Regions from separate parts of the Oceanicaulis sp. LC35 genome, predicted to be linked through region 2. Evidence: riboswitches for the same ligand, from Rfam matches in the RefSeq annotation. Region 2 holds a riboswitch; the other holds the start of a gene.
The links. Region 2 has a riboswitch for cobalamin ahead of ACFELO_RS08965 (acyl-CoA thioesterase). Riboswitches for the same ligand answer to the same signal wherever they lie in the genome.
Positions count from the first base shown of each region.

Region 1: another riboswitch for cobalamin. It lies ahead of ACFELO_RS12575 (TonB-dependent receptor domain-containing protein); the one in region 2 lies ahead of ACFELO_RS08965 (acyl-CoA thioesterase).

Region 1 is NZ_CP170485.1:2,639,048-2,648,516, forward strand. Features, by position in the region: gene ACFELO_RS12560 (ABC transporter ATP-binding protein) at 1-37, opposite strand, end outside; gene ACFELO_RS12565 (FecCD family ABC transporter permease) at 34-1,023, opposite strand; gene ACFELO_RS12570 (ABC transporter substrate-binding protein) at 1,020-1,832, opposite strand; gene ACFELO_RS12575 (TonB-dependent receptor domain-containing protein) at 1,873-3,825, opposite strand; cobalamin riboswitch at 3,978-4,178, opposite strand; gene ACFELO_RS12580 (2Fe-2S iron-sulfur cluster-binding protein) at 4,211-4,531, opposite strand; gene ACFELO_RS12585 (NAD(P)/FAD-dependent oxidoreductase) at 4,589-5,806, opposite strand; gene tsaE (tRNA (adenosine(37)-N6)-threonylcarbamoyltransferase complex ATPase subunit type 1 TsaE) at 5,945-6,406, shown strand; gene ACFELO_RS12595 (aminoglycoside phosphotransferase family protein) at 6,387-7,487, shown strand; gene ACFELO_RS12600 (nucleotidyltransferase family protein) at 7,490-8,212, shown strand; gene addB (double-strand break repair protein AddB) at 8,209-9,469, shown strand, end outside.
Region 2 is NZ_CP170485.1:1,881,948-1,891,416, forward strand. Features, by position in the region: gene ACFELO_RS08935 (M20/M25/M40 family metallo-hydrolase) at 1-1,332, opposite strand, end outside; gene ACFELO_RS08940 (FkbM family methyltransferase) at 1,441-2,379, shown strand; gene ACFELO_RS08945 (pirin family protein) at 2,405-3,346, shown strand; gene ACFELO_RS08950 (hypothetical protein) at 3,349-4,239, shown strand; gene ACFELO_RS08955 (amidohydrolase family protein) at 4,242-5,654, opposite strand; gene ACFELO_RS08960 (DEAD/DEAH box helicase) at 5,728-7,083, opposite strand; cobalamin riboswitch at 7,384-7,585, shown strand; gene ACFELO_RS08965 (acyl-CoA thioesterase) at 7,624-8,445, shown strand; gene ACFELO_RS08970 (alpha/beta hydrolase) at 8,562-9,469, shown strand, end outside.

The DNA of each region.
Region 1 (9,469 bases), 760 kb from region 2:
TGTCCACCAGGATCCGGTTCTCGATCGGTCCCGTCATTGCCCCATCCCTCGCGCCCGCGCGGCGATCAGGATGAAGACCGGCGCACCGATCATCGACACCATCACGCCCAGGCGCAGCTCCTGATCGAGCGGCGCCAGACGCAGCAACAGATCCGCCAGCGCGATCAGCACCCCGCCAACGAGCGCGCTCGGCCCGATCAGGTCCGCCGGATCGTGTCGCACGAAAGGCCGCACCAGATGCGGCGCGACAATGCCGACAAACCCGATAACGCCCGAGATCGCCACGGCCGCGCCTGTCAGAAGCGCGGCGGCGCCAATAACGCCCGTGCGGGTCCGCCCCAGATGGACGCCCAGCGTCTGCGCTGTCTCTTCCCCCAGCGCCAGCGCGCGCAGTCCGGGCGCGACAAGCACAGCCAGCACGCCACCGACCAGCCATAAGGGCGCCACAAACATCAGATCATCAAGCGAGCGATTGGTGACCGAACCCAGCATCCAGGTGACCATGTCTGACAGGGCGAAACGATTGGGCGCCAGATTGATCGCCAGCGCACCCAGCGCGCCCGCAAAGCTCGACAGGCCGACGCCCACAAGGATCAGCTGCACCGCACTGATGCGTGCCGCCGCCAGCACGGACAACACCACTGTTGCGGCGGCCGCGCCCGCCACCGCCAGGACCGGCGCCGTGAAAGCGCCCAGAAAACTCAGCCCGAAATAAAGTGCGATGATCGCCCCCAGCGAGGCGGACGCGGACACGCCCAGCACGCCCGGTTCGGCCAGCGGATTGCGCAGTAATCCCTGCATCAGCGCCCCCGAAGCGCCCAACGCCGCCCCCACGCCCAGCGCCGCCAGAACGCGGGGCAGGCGGATTTCCCATACGATGATGTGCGCGGTCTCATCCCCCCCGCCAAAGATCGCCGACAGGGCTTCGGATGCGGACAGATCCGATGTGCCCAGCACGGCTGACAGGATCAGGACCAGCACGGCCACACTCACAAGCGCGGCGTTCAGGGAGACGCGATTCACGGCATGGCTCCATCCAGACGGGGAAACAACGCATTCGCCGCCTGCCGCGCGCGCAACGCCTCATCCGCCATGAACCAGGCGCCGCAGGACAAGGCGGCGGCGTCGAGATAGATCACCGGCGTCGTCTCCATCATGCGCCGGAACACGGTGTGACGGCTCGCCGACCAGCTGTCTAACGGCGCGGTCTCGCCATCAAAGAAAGCCGCCAGAATCACATCCGGTTGCTGCTCGTGCAAGCGTTCAAGCGGCAAGGTCACCCAGCCGCTTCGCCCCTGTTCGGCGATGACATTGTCAAAGCCCGCCGCGTTCATGAAGGCGTCCATCATCGTGTCCGCCCCGGCGGTGAAGCCCGACGGGGTCATGTAAAGCGCCTTGAGGCGCGGTCCGTCCGACGCCCGCGCCAGCTGGGTCCGCATATGACGGATGCGCATCTCGCCGGTTTCAGATCGTCCCAGCGCTTGGGCCGTGCGGCGGATCATGGCTTCCACGCCGTCAAAATCGGACGCATAGCCCAGCTCGAACGTCTCAAGCCCGAGCCGCTCGAAATAGGCGCCCGCACGACCGCCGGCGTCATAGCCGCGCACGATGAGGTCGGGGCCAAGCGCCAGCACATCCTCGGCGTCGTCGCGAATTTGCGGCAGGCCGTCGGCTTGGGCGCGCAGATAGGAATGGCGGTCATCGGCATGGTCAGAGACCGCAAGCACATGATCGGGATCCGCGAGGCCGAGCACATACTGGTCCGCGCAATAGTCCAGAGAGACCACGCGCGGCTCGAGCGCCGCCGCCGGAGAAGCGGCGACGGCGCCCATGGCCAGGGCGGCTATGATAGGGGGGGCCGCCCGGACCATTTTACGGACGCACCCGCACGCCGAAGGTCACCGCACGCGGCGTGCCGGCGAAGCCCGCGACCGGCTCATAGGTTTCATCCAGGAGATTGCGCACGCCCAGCACCAGCTGGAGCCGCTCATACACATCCAGCACGCCGGTCAAATCGACCGTGTCATAGGACGGGGTGCGGCCTGCGCCGCTGGCGTAGAAGCCGTCATCGTCATAGGTGGCGTCCAGACGCTCGCCTACATAGCGCCAGGTGGCGCTGAGGGAAGCGATCTCGATCGGGCGCCACGTCCCCGTCACCGCCCAGCTGTCTTCGGGACGACGCAGCAATTGCACCCCGGTCGTCGCGTTCACCGCGTCGGTATAGGTGTAGTCCACCCGCAGGCTGGCCTGATCGACCGGGGCCCACTCGGCGAACGCCTCAAAGCCCTGCAGGTCCGCTTCGCCGACATTGCGGTTCTGGCCGATAAACAGAGCGCCGTCATAAACGTACTCGATCAGGTCCTCGATCTCACTGTCATACCAGACCGCCCCGAACCGAAGCGCATCCTCACGCCCCGCCAGCGCCAGAGCACTGTCAAAGCCGATCTCGAACGTCTTGCCCTCTTCCGGGTCAAGGTCGGGGTTGGCCGCCACATAGGCCGAGCTTGAATAGCGCTCGGACAGGCTGGGCGCCTTGAAGGACGCGCCATAGCTGGCGCGCAGGCGCGTGTTGAGCACATCCAGACGATAGACCGCGCCCAGATTGAAGGTCGTCTGGCCGCCAAAGGCGTCATAATCGTCAAACCGGATGGACCCGGTCACGTCCAGACGTGCGGTCAGGCCCGCCTGCACCGCGGCATAGGCCGACCACAGGTCTTCGCTGACCGACAAGGGCGCATTGAAGGCGGTGTCCGTCTTTGCGCGCTCGTCCTGATACTCGACGCCGAAGCTGACCACCGGATCGATCAGGGCGGACAGGCTGTCCGGCGTCCAGACACTGGACCATTGGGCGAACGCGCGCTCGCCGTCATAGCGATCCGTGACCGCACCATCATTGAAGCTGTCCAGCGCCATCTCCACACGACCTGCGCGCAAACGGCTCTCGAAATTATTCACCGGACGGGCGTAGACCAGCCCCAGGCTCCACAAGGTGCTCTCGTCCTCGCTGCGCAGGTCCGGATCATCGGCGCGCTGGAAGCCAGAGGGGCCACCGGAAAAGGTGTCAAAATCGACCTGGGATTCGCGGTGACGCACCAGAGCTTCAAGGCTCAGCGCTTCGGTCAGTGCAAAGCCGCCATTGGCCGACAATACAGTGAACTCGGACGGGTCAGGATCGCCATTCCGGGTCGAGATGCGCTCCGGCGTCACGTCATAGCCATTGCTTTGCTGGTATTCCGCCGTGGCGGCCAGATTGAACCGGCCTTCGCGAAGCCCACCGCCAACAAGCGCGTGATAGGTGTTGAAATCACCTACAGAGGCTTCGCCATAGACTTCAGAACCGGATTCCGGCGCGCGGCGCGGCAGGATATTGATCACCCCGCCCACAGCGTCCGAGCCGTAGAGCGAAGAGAGCGGACCGCGCACGATCTCGATCCGGCCCGCATCCCCCACAAGGTCAGAGCCAAAATTGAACGCGCCGTTCGATGCGGCGAGATCATTAAGACGGATGCCATCATAAAGCGCGAGGACATGCTTGGAGTTCGTGCCGCGTACAAACACGCTGGCGGTCGAACCTGCGGGACCGGACTGCACGACGGCAAGACCCGGCGTCGCAGCGAGCGCCTCAACGAGGGTGTTCTGGTTCTTGAGATCGATCTCGGCGCGGTCGATCACGTCGAGCGTGGCGGGAAGACGTTCCAGCAAGCTGGGCGCGCGCACGCCGGTCACCACGATGGTGTCGTCAGGGGTTTCAACCGTCTCGAAGGCGAGCGCCGGAGCGATTGAGAGCGCGGCGGCGAGGGCCGCGAGGGAAATACGGGCTTTCATCTGAAGCCTCCGTTCGCGACCGGGCGCGAGCGACCCGGACGGCAGCGAGTGCAACGGCGCTTCATCCTGACGAGGTCAGGACAAGTCTCGACGCGCCGGACGTCGCTGCAGACGGAAGACTTCCGCGTTCAGATGGTGTGTTCCCGCACCGTGAACGAGCGACCGCGTCGGCAGGTCTCCTGGCTTGCGGGTCAATGCGGTGCGCCGCCTTCCCAGATCTGACGATCCAGTGGCCGTTAGCGCCTCGCTCGCCGCTCACAGTTGCGGGTACAGCCCCGGACCAGACGCTTGCGCGTCGCACCGGTGTTCCCTCTTCGCTCCCTCGCGGGAGAACCGTCGCGTATCTCGGTGTGTAGTCGGGGGACGCGCCCCCGGTCAAGCGGGCCTAGCCTTGCTCTTCAGGCAGGCGCACGATCAAGCCATCCAGCTCAGCTGTGACCTTGATCTGGCAGGACAGACGCGAAGTCTCCTGAACATCGCTGGCGAAATCGAGCATGGATTCTTCCATGGACGAGCGCTCGCCGGTCTTGTCCGTCCAGGCCGGGTCCACATAGACATGGCAGGTCGCACAGGCGCAGGCGCCGCCGCAATCGGCGTCGATGCCGGGCACCATGTTGCGGATCGCGCCTTCCATGACGGTCAGCCCGTCCTGCACATCCACTTCATGGGTGGCGCCGTCATGCTCGATATAGGTGATCTTGGCCATGTCAGTCGTCTTCTCATTCGATCGGGTGCAGGCCCGGGCCCGCGTGTTGGGCGCTATTTAGGACAGGAAATCGCGCATCGCCACTCCGGGATCCCGCAAACGGTCCGGATCCGGCGTTGCGCTCATGGCGATCATGCGCTGGGCGGCCATGTATTCCGGCGCGGAATTGACCGCCTCACACGCCACGATGCGCCCGTCTTTGAGATGGAAGAGCGCGAACTTGCCCTCTTCGGGATCGCCCCGGCGCACCATGGTGTCCGCGCCCTCGATCAGGCCGGTGATCTGCAGCTTCATCTCGTACTGGTCCGACCAGAACCAGGGCACAGGGTCATAATCGACCTCCAGGCCGCAAATGGCTTGCGCCGCGGCCTTGCCCTGATCAATAGCGTTCTGAACCGATTCCAGCCGGATCGAACGGTCATAGCGCTTGGAATGAAAGCGCGCGACATCACCGATGGCGTAGATGCGTTCATCCTCGGTGCGGGCGGTTTCATCGACCAGTACGCCATCCTGACATGCCAGACCTGCGGCGCTGGCCAGATGATCATTCACCGTCAGACCGGCTGCGACCAGCACGGTATCGGCCTCGACAATCTCGCCATCACCCAGCTCGACGCCCGTCACCTTGCCGGCTTCGCCAACAATCGCTTTCACCGGCGCGTTGACGCGCAGATCGACGCCATAACCGCGATGGATCGCTCCGAACCAGCCGCCCAACAAAGGACTCGCCGTCCGGCACATGGGGCGCTCGGCGGCTTCCAGCACGGTCACGCTCATGCCGCGCTTGCGCGCAGACGCCGCGACTTCAAGGCCGATATAGCCCGCGCCGATGATGGCGATGGATTGGGCCTCATGGAAGGACGCAGAGAGGTCTTCGGTTTCCGCCAGCGTGCGCAGCACATGCACGCCTGAAAGCTCTGCGCCGGGCAGCGGCAGGCGGCGCGCTTCACCCCCCGTGGCCAGGATCAGATGCTCATAGCGGATACGTTCGCCGGTATCGGTGATGACTTCGCTGGCGCTGCGATCAATCGCGGTCACCCGCACGCCGGTGCGCAGATCCACATCGGCCTTGTCATACCATTCAGCCGGTTTGAGCCAGAGCCGGTCCACCGGCAGCTCGCCCGCGAGATAGGCTTTGGACAGGGGCGGACGTTGATAGGGCGCGGCGGTTTCGCCCGCCAGAATGATGATCGACTGATCATACTTGCGCTTGCGCAGCTCGGCGGCTGCGGACAAGGCGGCCTGGCCGCCACCGATAATGACCGTTCCGGACACTGCGATCCGCGCTCCCTGTTGTCTCGTTCTTGTGCGCGCATGGCGCCGCGCCCGCCGGTGCAAGTCAAGCGCTGTGCTGCGCAAGCGCGAGCGCTGCGAACTCTTGCCGCTGTGCGCGAGCCGTCCTATCAGCCTTGTATGACCGAGCTTGTCCTGTCCCTGCCTGATCCCGCCGCCAACGCCGATCTCGGCGCGCGACTGGCGCGTCTGTTGAAGGCGGGCGATGCGGTGCTGCTGGAAGGCGGGCTGGGCGCAGGCAAGACCACGCTGGCGCGCGGGGCGATCGAGGCCTTGACCGGCATTGCCGATGCGCCGAGCCCCACCTACACCCTCGTGCAGCATTATGAGACCCAAGAGGGTCTGGTTCTGCTGCATGCCGACCTCTACCGGCTTGAAGACCCCGAAGAGCTTGATGAGCTGGGAATCGACGAGGCGCTTGATCATGGCGCGGCCCTGATCGAATGGCCCGACCGCATGGGCGGCTGGCGGCCCGCCGACCGGCTGGACATCACCCTTGAAGACACCGTGGCGGGCGGACGCACCGCACGCCTCAAAGCCCATGGAAGCTGGGAGACGCGCCTTGGCGGACTTGCAGACTGATCCGCGCGCCCGGGCGCGCACCGATTTCATCAAAGCCGCCGGCTGGGGCGATGCGGATGTGCGCGCCTTTCCCGGCGACGCCTCCACCCGCTCCTATTTCCGTCTGAGCCGTGGCCAGGACACGGCCATCTTGATGGACGCGCCCGGCGCCAGCGAAGCGCCCGCCTGCCCTATTGACGCCAGCGAGGATGAGCGCATCGCGCTGGGCTATAACGCTGTTGCACGCCTTGCAGGCAATAACACCACCGCCTTTGCGGCGCTGTCCGGCGCGCTGACAGCGCGTGGTTTTTCCGCCCCGCGTATTTTTGAGGCCGATCTCGATCAGGGCTTTCTGATCATCGAGGATCTGACCGATGCGCTGTTCGCGCGGCTGATCCCGGCGGTCGCCCATGAAGGCGCGCTGTACGCCACCGCCGTGGAAACGCTGGGCGCGATTTACCGCTCCTCGTTCGAGCGCCAGCCGACGGCCTTCGGTAAAGGCTGGACGGTTCAGGACTATGACGCGCTGGCGCTTCATGCCGAGACCGAGCTGTTCACTGACTGGTATGCGCCCTGGCGCGGCAAGACCCTGTCAGAGGCGGACAAGTCCGACTGGCGCAAGGCGTGGGATCAGGTGCTGCCGCATCTCGACAACCACGCGCCCGGCCTCGTGCTGCGCGATTTTCACGCTGAGAACCTGATCTGGCTGCCCCAGCGCGAACATGAAGCCAAGGTGGGACTTCTCGACTTTCAGGACGCCCTGTTCGGCCATCCCGCCTATGATCTGGTCTCCCTGATCGAGGATGCGCGCCGGGATGTGGCGGGCGATCTGGCCAAACCGCTCACCGACCGCTTCTTCAACGCGGCGGGCCTGGCGGACCGTGAGGCGTTTGACGCCGCCGCCGCCGTGCTGGCCGCCCAGCGCAACGCCAAGATTCTGGGCATTTTCGTCCGCCTCGCCCAGCGCGACGGCAAGCCGAAATATCTCGATCTGCTGCCGCGGGTGGAGCGCCATTTCGTCTGCGATCTCGCACACCCCGCGCTCGCTCCGGTGAAAGCCGCCGTGATGGCGCTGACCCCCTCCCTGTTCGAGAAGGGCTGAGCATGACGCAAGCGCCCCAACGCGCCATGGTGATGGCGGCCGGTCTTGGCACCCGCATGCGTCCACTCACCAATGATCGCTGCAAGGCGCTGGTGGAGCTGGGCGGCAAAACACTGATCGACTGGATGCTCGACCGTCTCGCCGAGGCGGGCGTTGAAGAGGCGGTGGTCAATGTCCACCATTTCGCCGACCGGCTTGAAGCCCATCTGAGCGAACGCACCGCTCCTGCGATCACGATCTCGGACGAGCGTGCAGAACTTCTGGAAACCGGCGGCGGGCTCGCCAAAGCGGCGCCGCTGCTGGGTGATCAGCCGATCTTTGTCGCCAACATCGATTCCGTCTGGCGCGAGGACGGCGGGGAAAGCGAATTGCGCAAGCTGGCGCGCGCCTTTGATCCCGAGCGAATGGACGCGCTTCTGCTGATCACCCCCACGGCGAACACACTGGGCTTTGACGGGCCGGGTGATTTTATCCTGCACGAGGATGGCCAGCTCGAACGCCGGGGCGAACGCAAGAGCGCCCCCTATGCCTATACCGGCGTGCAGATCCTGCATCCGCGCGTGCTCAAGGGCCTGCCGGTCGAACCCTTCTCGACCAATCTCATCTGGAACACGGCGCTTGAAGCCGGACGCCTTTACGGGTGCGTGATGGACGCCTTCTGGATGCATGTAGGCGATCCTGAAGCGCGTGAAGCGGCGGAGAATCGGCTACGCTCCCCTTCATGAGCGCTGATCGTCTGTTTTCGTCTCCTTCGCCCCGGGTTTTCACCCTGCCCCCCGCCGCGCCGTTCCTGACCGAGCTGGCGCGCGGCCTGAACGAGGCGTTCCCCGATCCCGAAGCGTTGAGCCGGGTCACCGTGCTGATCCCGACCCGCCGCGCCGGGCGCGAACTGGCCGAAGCCTTTACCCGGCTGTCGCCGGGAGCCGCGCTCTTGCCGATGATCCGCCCGATCGGGGATGTGGATGCGGACGAGCCGCCGTTCGAGCCGGGCGAGCTGGCGGACATTGCGCCCGAAGCCGTCTCTCCCGCCCGACGCCGGTTCGAGCTCGCCAGTCTGATCCTGCAAAAGGAAAAGGCGGTGGGTCGCTCCATGGGCGCAGGCGGCGCGCTGGCGCTGGCTGATGATCTGGCGCGGCTTCTGGATGATCTTGCGACCGAGGATGTGGACGATCTGGGCGCGCTGACCGAACAGGTGCGCGCCAACCTGCCCGCCCACATGCAGGAAGCGGCGATGTTTCTCGACATCGTGCTGGTCGCCTGGCCCGAGCGTCTGAAGGAAATGCAGCGGGTGGATCCGGCACGGCGGCGCTCGCTGATCCTGAAAGCGCTGGCGAAACGCTGGCGGGACAATCCGCCCGCTGATCCGGTGATCGCGGCAGGGTCCACCGGCTCCATTCCCGCCGCCGCCGAGCTTCTGAGCGCGGTCGCAAGCCTGCCGCAGGGCTGCATTGTACTGCCCGGTTTTGCACGGGACATGGATGAAGAGGGCTGGGCCGCCATTGATGACGGCCACCCCCAGCGCGCCATGAAGACCCTGATCGAGACAATCGGCATCGACCGCAAGGCGGTCCAGTTCTGGCCGGGCGCCGAGGAAGGCCGTCAGGACGCCCCGCGCGCGCGCGTCATCGCCGAAGCCCTGCGTCCCGCAGAAGCCACAGCCGACTGGCTGCGCCGCGTAGAAGACCTGCGCGAGGCTTGGGGCGCGGATGTGTTTGAGACCGCCCTTGAGGGTTTGAGCGTCCTTGATGCCCCCGCCCCCGCCGAAGAGGCCCGCGCCATCGCCCTGATGCTGCGCGAAACCCTGGAGACGCCGGGCGCACGGGGCGTTCTCGTCACCCCGGACCGCAATCTGTCGCGCCGGGTCATCACAGAAATGGCGCGCTTTGGCGTGACGGTGGACGATTCCGCCGGTCAGCCCCTGTCCGACACCCCGTCGGGCGCCTTCCTGATCCGCGTGCTTCAGGCCGCCCTCGATCCGGGCT
Region 2 (9,469 bases):
CACGATCTTGTCGAAGGTGTCGTTGGGGGTGTGGTGGAACTCGAAATAGTCCTCGCCATTCTGTTCCAGGCGCACCATGGGCACGCCCATATATTGCAGCGGGATCATGTCGGGGCCGCCGCCGCCTTCATTATCGCCCGGCACAACGCCCAGTGACTGAAGCTCGCGGTGGATCGCAGCGATTTCCGGCAAAGCGTGCTCACCCACATTTGACCCCATGCGCCAGACTTCCCGCGCACCGAAATCGGATTCAGAACCGATGATATGGTTCGGAATGGTGCCATCTTCCATGCGGGCGTTAGCGTAGGCGCGCGCGCCCACAAGGCCGACTTCCTCGGCGCCGAACAGCACCACGCGAATGGTGCGGCGCGGACGGTGCCCGCTATCGGCGATCAGCTTGGCGGCCGCGGTGACGATGCCCACGCCGGCGCCATCGTCCAGCGCGCCGGTCGCCGTGTCCCAGCTGTCCAGGTGCGCGCCAATGATGACGATTTCATCGGGCGCCTCGGAGCCTTCGATCTCGGCGATGACATTGCCGCTCATCGCCTGCCCGCGCCAGCCGGCATAGGTGCGCATGTTGATGCGAATGGTTTCGCCCATCTCGTGAAGGCGCTGGATCTGGTCGGCATCCGGGCCGGAAACGGCCAGCGCCGGAATTTCCGGATGGCGTCCTTCAGGAAAGCTCATCATGCCGGTATGGGCGAAGCGGTTGGTGCTGGTGCCCACAGAACGGATCAGAAGGCCCGAAGCGCCCCGGTCCTCGGCCATCACCCAGGCGTCGCGACGCTTGCGGTTGGCCCAGCCATAGCCCTCGCCCGTCCGGCTGGCGACCATGCGGTCATTGACGAAGACCAGCTTGCCTTCCAGGGCGTCCGCGGATGCATCCGAAGCCAGCAGCGAGTCATAACTGTCAAAGAAGACCACTTCGGCCTCAAGTCCGCCCTCAGGCGTCGCGCCCGCGCCGCCCAGAGAGATGGCGTAGAGCGGCTGGGGATAGGGCGCAGTAATAGCCACTTCCTCATAGACCGACCGGCCACGCGTCCACAGATCAAGCTCGAACGGCTCAACGCGCACATTCTCGAAATCAAGACGCTCAAGCGTCTCAACAGCCCATTCACGCGCGCGGGCCTCCTGCGGCGTACCCGCCAGACGCGGCCCCACTTCCGTGGTCAGGGATTCGGTGATCTCATAGGCCAGATCGCTCGCCAGCGCGGTCTGACCCAGGCTCTGGGCGATTTCGCGGGTTTCGGCGTCCAGCTCGAACACCGCGTCCTGGGCCTGAGCCAGGCTCGCGGTTGATGCCAGGGCGGCGACCATGACGGTGCGCAGCATGTTGTCTCTCCCTCTCCGGTTCGGGCTGACCTTATAGGCGCCTTCGCAAAAGTGAAAACCTGATCTGATGGTATGCGGGCGGGGACAAAACCGTTTATATGTCCGGCTATGACAGAGACGGCTCCCAATCCCGATCAAGCCTCGCTTGAAACTGATGAAACCCTGGCGATTCCGCCGGCCCCCGAAGGCATGGCCCGCTCGCGCGGCGGACCGATCGCCCATGAGCCGCCGACGCCGGAATACGGCGCCTATGCCCCCGGTTTCATCAGCAAGATCGGCCTCGCCATTGGCCGGGCCCTGCCCGCTTCACGCGCCGGTCTGCGGCTGGCGGGCGCGGCGCGTCCGCTGGCGCTGAACGGTGTGAAAGCCGGGGTCGCCGATGTGGAAGCGCTCGGGCTGAAGCTGCGCCTGCATCCCACCGACAATCTGTCGGAAAAGCGCCTGTTCATGACGCCGCAATGCTTTGACCCTGCTGAGCTGGCCTCATTGCGCGCCCTGATGGGGCCGGGCAAGACCTTCATGGATATCGGCGCCAATGCGGGCGCCTATTCGCTGGTCGCGGCGAAAGCGGGCGGAGATAAATCGCGCGTCATCGCGGTTGAACCCCAGCGCGAGATGCGTCGCCGTCTCAGTTTCAACGCGCGTCAGAACGGTCTTGGAAATATCGAGATGGCTGGCGTCGCCCTCGCCGATTACGAGGGCGAGGAAGTCATGCGCATGATCTCCGGCAATCATGGGCAAGCCCGGCTGGGCGGGTCCGAGGGCGAAGCGGTACGCGTCACCACGCTCCTGACCCTGATGGACGAGCTGAAGCTGAAAAAAGCTCATGCCATGAAGGTGGATGTGGAAGGCGGCGAAGCGGCCATCCTGTCCCACTTCTTCGCCAAAGCCGACAAAGACCGCTGGCCGGACCTGCTCATCCTCGAGCGAGCCGACATGGCCGATGGCCGCGATGCGCCGGACGCCGCCGCCCTCGCCATGCGCAAGGGCTATGGCGTGCGCCATAGCACCCGGATGAACGTCATCCTCGACCGCACCACCGGCTAGACGCCCCTGACAAAGGACACGTCCGATGAGCTCTCTTGAACGCATTCTCGAAGGCAAGAGCAAGGATCTGGGCGGGTTCTCCGTCGCGCGCATTCTGCCTGTTGCGCAGCGCCGCCATGTGGGTCCGTTCGTGTTCTACGACCAGATGGGCCCGGCGCAATTCAAGCCCGGCGAGGGCATTGATGTGCGCCCCCACCCCCATATCGGTCTGGCGACTGTCACCTATCTGTTTGATGGTGAAATGGATCACCGCGACTGTCTGGGCGTGCACCAGACCGTCTATCCTGGTGATGTGAACTGGATGACCGCCGGCAAGGGCGTCACCCATTCCGAACGCACAGGGGATGAAGCGCGCGCCAAAGGCATGTTCCTGCATGGCATTCAGGTCTGGGTCGCCCTGCCTGAAGACCAGCAGGAGATCGACGCCGAGTTTCACCATCATGGCGCTGGCGAATTGCCTGCCTTCGACATCGGGGGCGCGCAGTTCAGGCTGATCCTGGGCGAGGCTTACGGCCACACCTCTCCGGTCAAGGTCTACTCCCCGATCGTCTATGCCCATATCGAAGCGAAAGCGGGCGCCGAATTTGATCTGCCCGAAGGTCATGACGAGCTGGCGATCCACGTGGTGAGCGGGAGCATCCAGACGGCCTCCGAAACACTCACGGGCGGCCAGATGGCGATCTACGCTCCGGGCGAGACCACTGGACGCGTCACCGTGACCGAGGATGCGCGCCTGATGCTTCTGGGTGGTCAGCCCTTGGGCGAGCGCTTCATGGAATGGAATTTCGTCTCTACATCTCGCGAACGGATCGAGGAAGCCAAAGCCGACTGGCGCGCCTCCATCGCGGGCGGCTTCAGGGACACATACTTCCACATGCCGGTGGATGAGCGCGAATACATCCCCCTGCCTGGTGATCCCGAACCGGGCGAACCGCCTGCCTGCACAGAAGAAAACCCCACCAGCTAGCCATGGTTCAGGACGAGCTTACCCCACAGCTGGTGGCGCAAATCATCGAGCGTGGTCCGCTGGAGGATCTGCAGACCCTGCCCATCGCTCTGGCGCTCGGCCTGCCCGACCGCGTGGACGTTCAGGCCATCTGCCTTCAGCTCGCCGAGCATGAGGATGAGTATGTGCGCGGCAATGCCGTACTGGCGCTCGGCCATCTTGCGAGACTGACCGGCGAGCTTCACGAAACACGCGTGCGCAAAGTGCTCGGCGAAGCGCTTGAGGACGATAGCGAATTTGTGCGCGGCCAAGCCGACAACGCTCGCAGTGATCTGCACATGTTCCTGGGGTGGGACTTTGACGGCTATGCGCAGTCCCAAGATGACATCGCGCCCGTCTTTCCCGAAGCGCGCTATCAACTTTACATCATCGTCGACGCGGAAAGCCGCGTTCTGATCGAGCGCGACCATCAGCCCGGCGTCCTCGCGCCCTCAGACCTCTTCGCCCCTGATCCGCGCGGCCTCAGCCATGGCCATAACTGGCGCCTGCCCGGCTTTGGGATGGATGCGCCTCTGTCAGAGAACGCCAAAGCCCTCAACGCCGCCTGGGACGCCCGCAAGGGCACGGTCTTCGTCAATGAAAGCAATCTCTTTGAAGAAGCCGTTCTGGTTCAGGCGCGCCATGACAGCCCTATCGGCGCCCATGCCCTCGGCGACTGGGTCTGGCTGAAACTCAGAGCCTATTATTGTGACGGACCGTCCTCAGGCCTCTGGCCCGCCGCCCCCGGCATCGAGCAGCGATGGGTCGAGCCCGCCACGGTGATGGCGGACCTGCCCGTCAGCGCCCATGACCGCTACGCCCTTGCCCAGCTCGATGAGTTCTGGATGCGCGAAACCGGCATGGCGTTTTTGTAGGGCTATTGCAGCCCCACCTGTCCTTCGAGCCCGTCGAGAAGTGCGGCCGGGTCATAGGCGCGGCCGTTCAGAAAGACCAGAACCGGGCGTGTGATGGCCTGGGGGTCCGCAATCAGGTCTCCCTCCAGCAACACCAGATCGGCGAGCTTTCCCGCCTCCACAGAGCCCAGCTCATCCTCGCGCCCGACGACCCGCGCGCCGTTCAGCGTCATCACTTGCAGCGCTTCAGCGGGGGAAAAGCCCGCTTCCAGAAACAATGCGTAATTTCGCTGATCGCCAAAGCCTGGCAGGTTGTGACGCCCCGGATCGATACCCGCCGCCAGAAGGCCGCCCGCCTCGAAAAAGGCGCGCTCAAAGGCTAGCGCATTGTCAAAGGAGGCATCGGTCTCGCTTGCACTTTGTGAAAGCTGGGCCTGACGCGCTTCATACGCCTCCTGAAACGCCGGCGCCAGATACCGCACGATGCGTTCCTCGCCCTGATAGCGATAGGCGAACCGGCTTTCGACGATGGCGAGCGTTGAGACGAGCGCGGTTCCGTTCTCCACCAGGGTCGCGAAGACGCGCTGCGCCGCATCGCTACCCGCATCCACATGCGCCATGTTCGGAACCGTGCCGCCAATGCACTCGCCCTCGGGCTTGTCCGCGAGAAAGTCGCTCGCCGAGACAAGGCCGTGCTCGATCGTGTCGATGCCGAGCGCGGATGCCTCTTCAAAGGTCAGGGAACACAAATGCCCGGCCACGCGCAGACCGTGGGCATGGGCCTCGTCAATGACAGCGGCGGCGATATGGGGTTCGACCCGACGATAGAGCTTGATCCAGCCCACGCCCGTCTCCGCCCAGCGACGCACAAAGGCGCGCGCCTCATCCTCGCTGGCGGGCTGCACCATGACCGGCGCATCTCCTGGGCCGCTGACATAAGGGGCCGAGGTCGCAACGCGCGGCGACAGGGCGCTTCCGGTTTCAGCCGCCTCAGCCATGGCGAGATCGGCGATGGGAGAGGCGGCGCCAACCGTGCGAATCGTGGTCACCCCGCCCGCCAGATACAGACGGCTCGCCGCCCGTTGCAGCAAGGGCGCGCCGGGCATGTGGGTATGGTTATGAGCCCCCACGATCCCCGGGATCAGGGTGCGGCCTTCGCCATCCACACGGCGCACGGATCCAGAGACATCCAACTCGGAGCTTGGCGCCAGTCGGGTGATGCGCCCGTCTTCCAGAAGCACGCTCATATCCGGTTGGGCGGGCGCGCCCGTCCCGTCCAGGACGAGCACATGCTCGATCAGAACCGGGCCCTCCTCGAAGGCGAGATAGGGCTCGACCGGGTCGAGCCCGTCAGGCGCCGGCTGGACAGCAAGAGCGGTCCCGGCGGAGCCGAGACCGATGACACTCAGAACAACCGCACGCAAAAGCTGACGCATCTCATCTCCCCTGAAGCTGGGGCTCAGGGTGCTGAGACTCGCGCGTCTGGCAAGTTACGGTCTGCTTATAAGCCTATTCCGCTGCACGCGGGCCACCGGACCGGCGTTGACCGCCGCCGCCACCGCCCCGGCGATGACGCTGGGGCTTGCCGCCGCGCGGCCCGCCCTTGGAGCCCTCACCGCCACGCGGAGCGCTGGCCTGAGCCTGAGCCTGCCCCTGGCCCTCGCCCTGCCCCTGGCCCTGGCCGCGGCGACCGCCGCGACGACGGCGCTTGGACTTGGCCGCTTCGCCCTTGGGCATGGGCGGGGCGTCATTGAGGCCCGGAATGGCGACGCCCATGGTCTTCTCAATGTCCTTGAGCATGACGCGCTCATCGGGCGCGCACAGCGCCACGGCGCGGCCACTGGCGCCTGCACGGGCAGTCCGGCCGATGCGGTGAACATAGTTCTCGGCGACGTTCGGCAATTCGTAGTTCACCACCAGATCGACGCCGTCCACATCGATGCCGCGGGCGGCGATATCGGTCGCCACCAGCACCGGGGCTTCACCGGTCTTGAAGGCGTCCAGCGCCCGGATGCGCTGGTTCTGGCTCTTGTCGCCATGAATGGCGTTGGCCTTGTGGCCGTATTTCACCAGACGCTTGGCGACCCGGTCCGCGCCGTACTTGGTGCGGGTGAAAATGATCGCGCGCTTGCCGGCCTCGGGCGCCATCAGATCGATAAGAGCGTCCGGCTTGGCCGAGGCCTCGGTGTAAAAGACCTTCTGGTCGATCCGCTCGACAGGCTTGGACGGCGGGGTCACCGCCACGGTTTCAGGGTTGTCGAGAAAGTCATCGGCCAGCTGACGGATCGCCGGCGCCATGGTCGCAGAGAACATCAGCGTCTGACGCTCCTCGCCCACCATGCGCAACAGCTTGCGGATCGCCGGAATAAAGCCGAGATCGAGCATCTGGTCGGCTTCGTCCAGAATGACGAAACGGGTGAGATCAAGCCGCGCCTTGCGCTCACCGAGATGGTCCAGAAGACGGCCCGGCGTCGCCACAAGAATATCAACGCCGCGCGCCAGCGCCTTGATCTGCGGGCCGGCTTTGACGCCGCCGAACACCACCGTGCTCGTGAGTTTGGTATGGGCGGTATAGGCCTTCACCTGCTCTTCAATCTGGGCGGCGAGCTCACGCGTCGGCGCCAGGATCAGCGCGCGGCAAGAGCGGCCCGGCGCCTGCTTATTCTCGGTCAGAAGCTGGTGAACCAGCGGCAGCACGAACGCTGCGGTCTTGCCGGTGCCGGTCTGGGCCAGACCAATCAGGTCATGGCCCTTCATCACTGCGGGAATGGCGCGCGCCTGGATCGGCGTCGGGGTCTCATAACCTTGTTCTGAAATGGCGGTGAGAATGGACGGATTGAGACCGAAGTCGGTAAATTTGGTCAAGATAACCTCAATGGAGCGCTCTCGGACGACCTCCGGGCGCTGTGTCGTTTTCAATGGGACAACTGGATCGTTCAGCCGCCGTACAAGGGCGATCATCGCCCACGCCCGGACCTCGTAACGGGAGCGAGACTCGCTCCGGCTGATCCGTCGCCGCGCAACCCGGACGATCCGGGGCGCGTGCTTGCGTAGCGCCTCCTTGCGCCCAATCGCGCAGAAAGGCAAGCACGCAAGACGGATGCAAATCCGTTTATTATTGATTGTTTATAAAACTTCGAGCGCCAGACTGCCCATTCCGGAGCGATAGCTCCAACTGCGTCGGTCCCCGCAAGGGGTTAATCGGGAAGACCGGTGAGCCGCCCTTTTCATGGCGGCAAGTCCGGCGCTGCCCCCGCAACTGTAAGCGGTGAAGACGTTTCAAAACGCCACTGGGCTCTCGCGGCCACGGGAAGGCGAAACGTCACGGCCCGCGAGCCAGGAGACCTGCCGGTCGCAGTTCACGAACCGATTAGGCGCTGGACGGGGTGTGTCGGCGAACCAGACATGAATGACGTATGCGCGACCGTTGATGCGGCGGTCGAGATCCATCCTGCGCCGGTCGTACACATGATCGAACAGGTCTTTCCCTCCCTGTGCAATCATCATGGCACGCTGTTCGGCGGGGAAGCCATGGCCCTGATGGACAAGGCGGCCTTTCTCGCCGCCTCCCGGCATGGCCGCGACAGCTTTGTCACCGCCAGCTGTGACCGGGTCGATTTCAACGCCCCCATCCATGTGGGCGAGCTCGTGGAAGCACAAGCCTTTCTCCTCCGCGTCGGCTGTCGCTCGATCGGTGTGGAGGTGAAGCTCTGGGGCGAAGCCGCGCTGACCGGGGAACGACGCTTGGCCACCACAGGCCGTTTCACCCTGGTGGCCAACACCCGGGACAAGGCGGATCCCCTGCCGCCCCTGTCAGGGCTGGCGAGCAGTCACGCCGGGCTGGAGGAGCTGAGCGAGGATCTCGCCCTCGCCTCGAGCCTGCGCTTTCAGGACCTGGTCTTCCCGCCCCAGACCAATCATTACGGCACCCTGTTTGGCGGCGACGCGCTCGCCCTGATGGGCCGGGCGGCCTATGTGCTCGCCACGCGCCGGGCGAAAGCCCGCGTCGTCATGGCCGCCAGCCCGCAAAGCCGCTTCACCCAGCCGGTCCATGAGGGCGAGATGGTCGATATCCGCGCCGACATCCTGAAAACCGGCCGCAGCTCGATCCATGTGGCGGTCGACCTATGGGCCGAGAACCTGCTCACGGGAGACCAGCGCCGCGCGGGTAGCGCCGATTATGTGATGGTGGCCGTGGATGAGCAGGGAAAGCCTCAGCCCATATAAATGCCGCCCGATTGAGTTGTTTTCCGCATAAAGCATATGACTCCAGGCCGGATTATCGCGCGCCCGCGCGCGACTTATTGTTCTGTCATGAAAGCTCCCGAGAGAGGAAAATCACAATGACGGACACTTCCACCTCCCCCTCCGGCCATGATCGGCGCCATGTTCTTAAAATGGCGGGCGTTACCGCAGCCGCCCTTGGTGCGTCCGCGCTCGGTCAGGGCCGCGCTTCGGCCCAGTCCCTGACCCAGGACTGGGACAAGACCTTCCCCAAAAGTGATCGCGTGGACCATTCCAAGATCCGTTTCATCAATCGCTATGGCGTGCCGCTCGTTGGCGACCTTTATCGTCCGAAAGATGCAAGCCCGCAGCCGGGCCCGGCGATCGCCGTTGCCGGACCGTTTGGCGCGGTAAAAGAACAATCGGCGGGCCTTTACGCCCAGACGATGGCCGAGCGTGGCTTCGTCACCCTCGCCTTTGACCCCTCCTATGTGGGTGAAAGCGCCGGCGAGGTCCGCAATGTCGCCTCGCCTGACATCAACACCGAGGACTTCATGGCGGCTGTAGACGCTCTGGGCCTGCGCCCGGACGTGGACCGGGAGCGGATCGGCATTATCGGCATTTGCGGCTTCGGCGGCATGGCGCTGAACGCCGTTGCGGCAGACAAGCGCGTCAAGGCCGTGGCGACCGCGAGCATGTACGACATGTCCCGCGTCATGGCGAAGGGCTATTACGACTCCCTGACCGCCGAACAACGCACCGCCGAGCTCACCCGTCTCAGCGAACAACGCTGGGCGGACGCCGAAAGCGTCGAGCCCGCGCTGGCCGGCGGCCTCCCCGACAGCATTGAGGGCATCGATAACCCGGTCATCCGGATGTATCACGCCTATTACAAGACCGATCGCGGCTATCACCCACGCTCTGTGAACTCCAATGAAGGCTGGACGGTGACCAATCCGCTCTCCTTCATGAACATGCCGCTTCTGAGCTATGTGAACGAGATCTCGCCGCGCCCCATGCTGGTGAT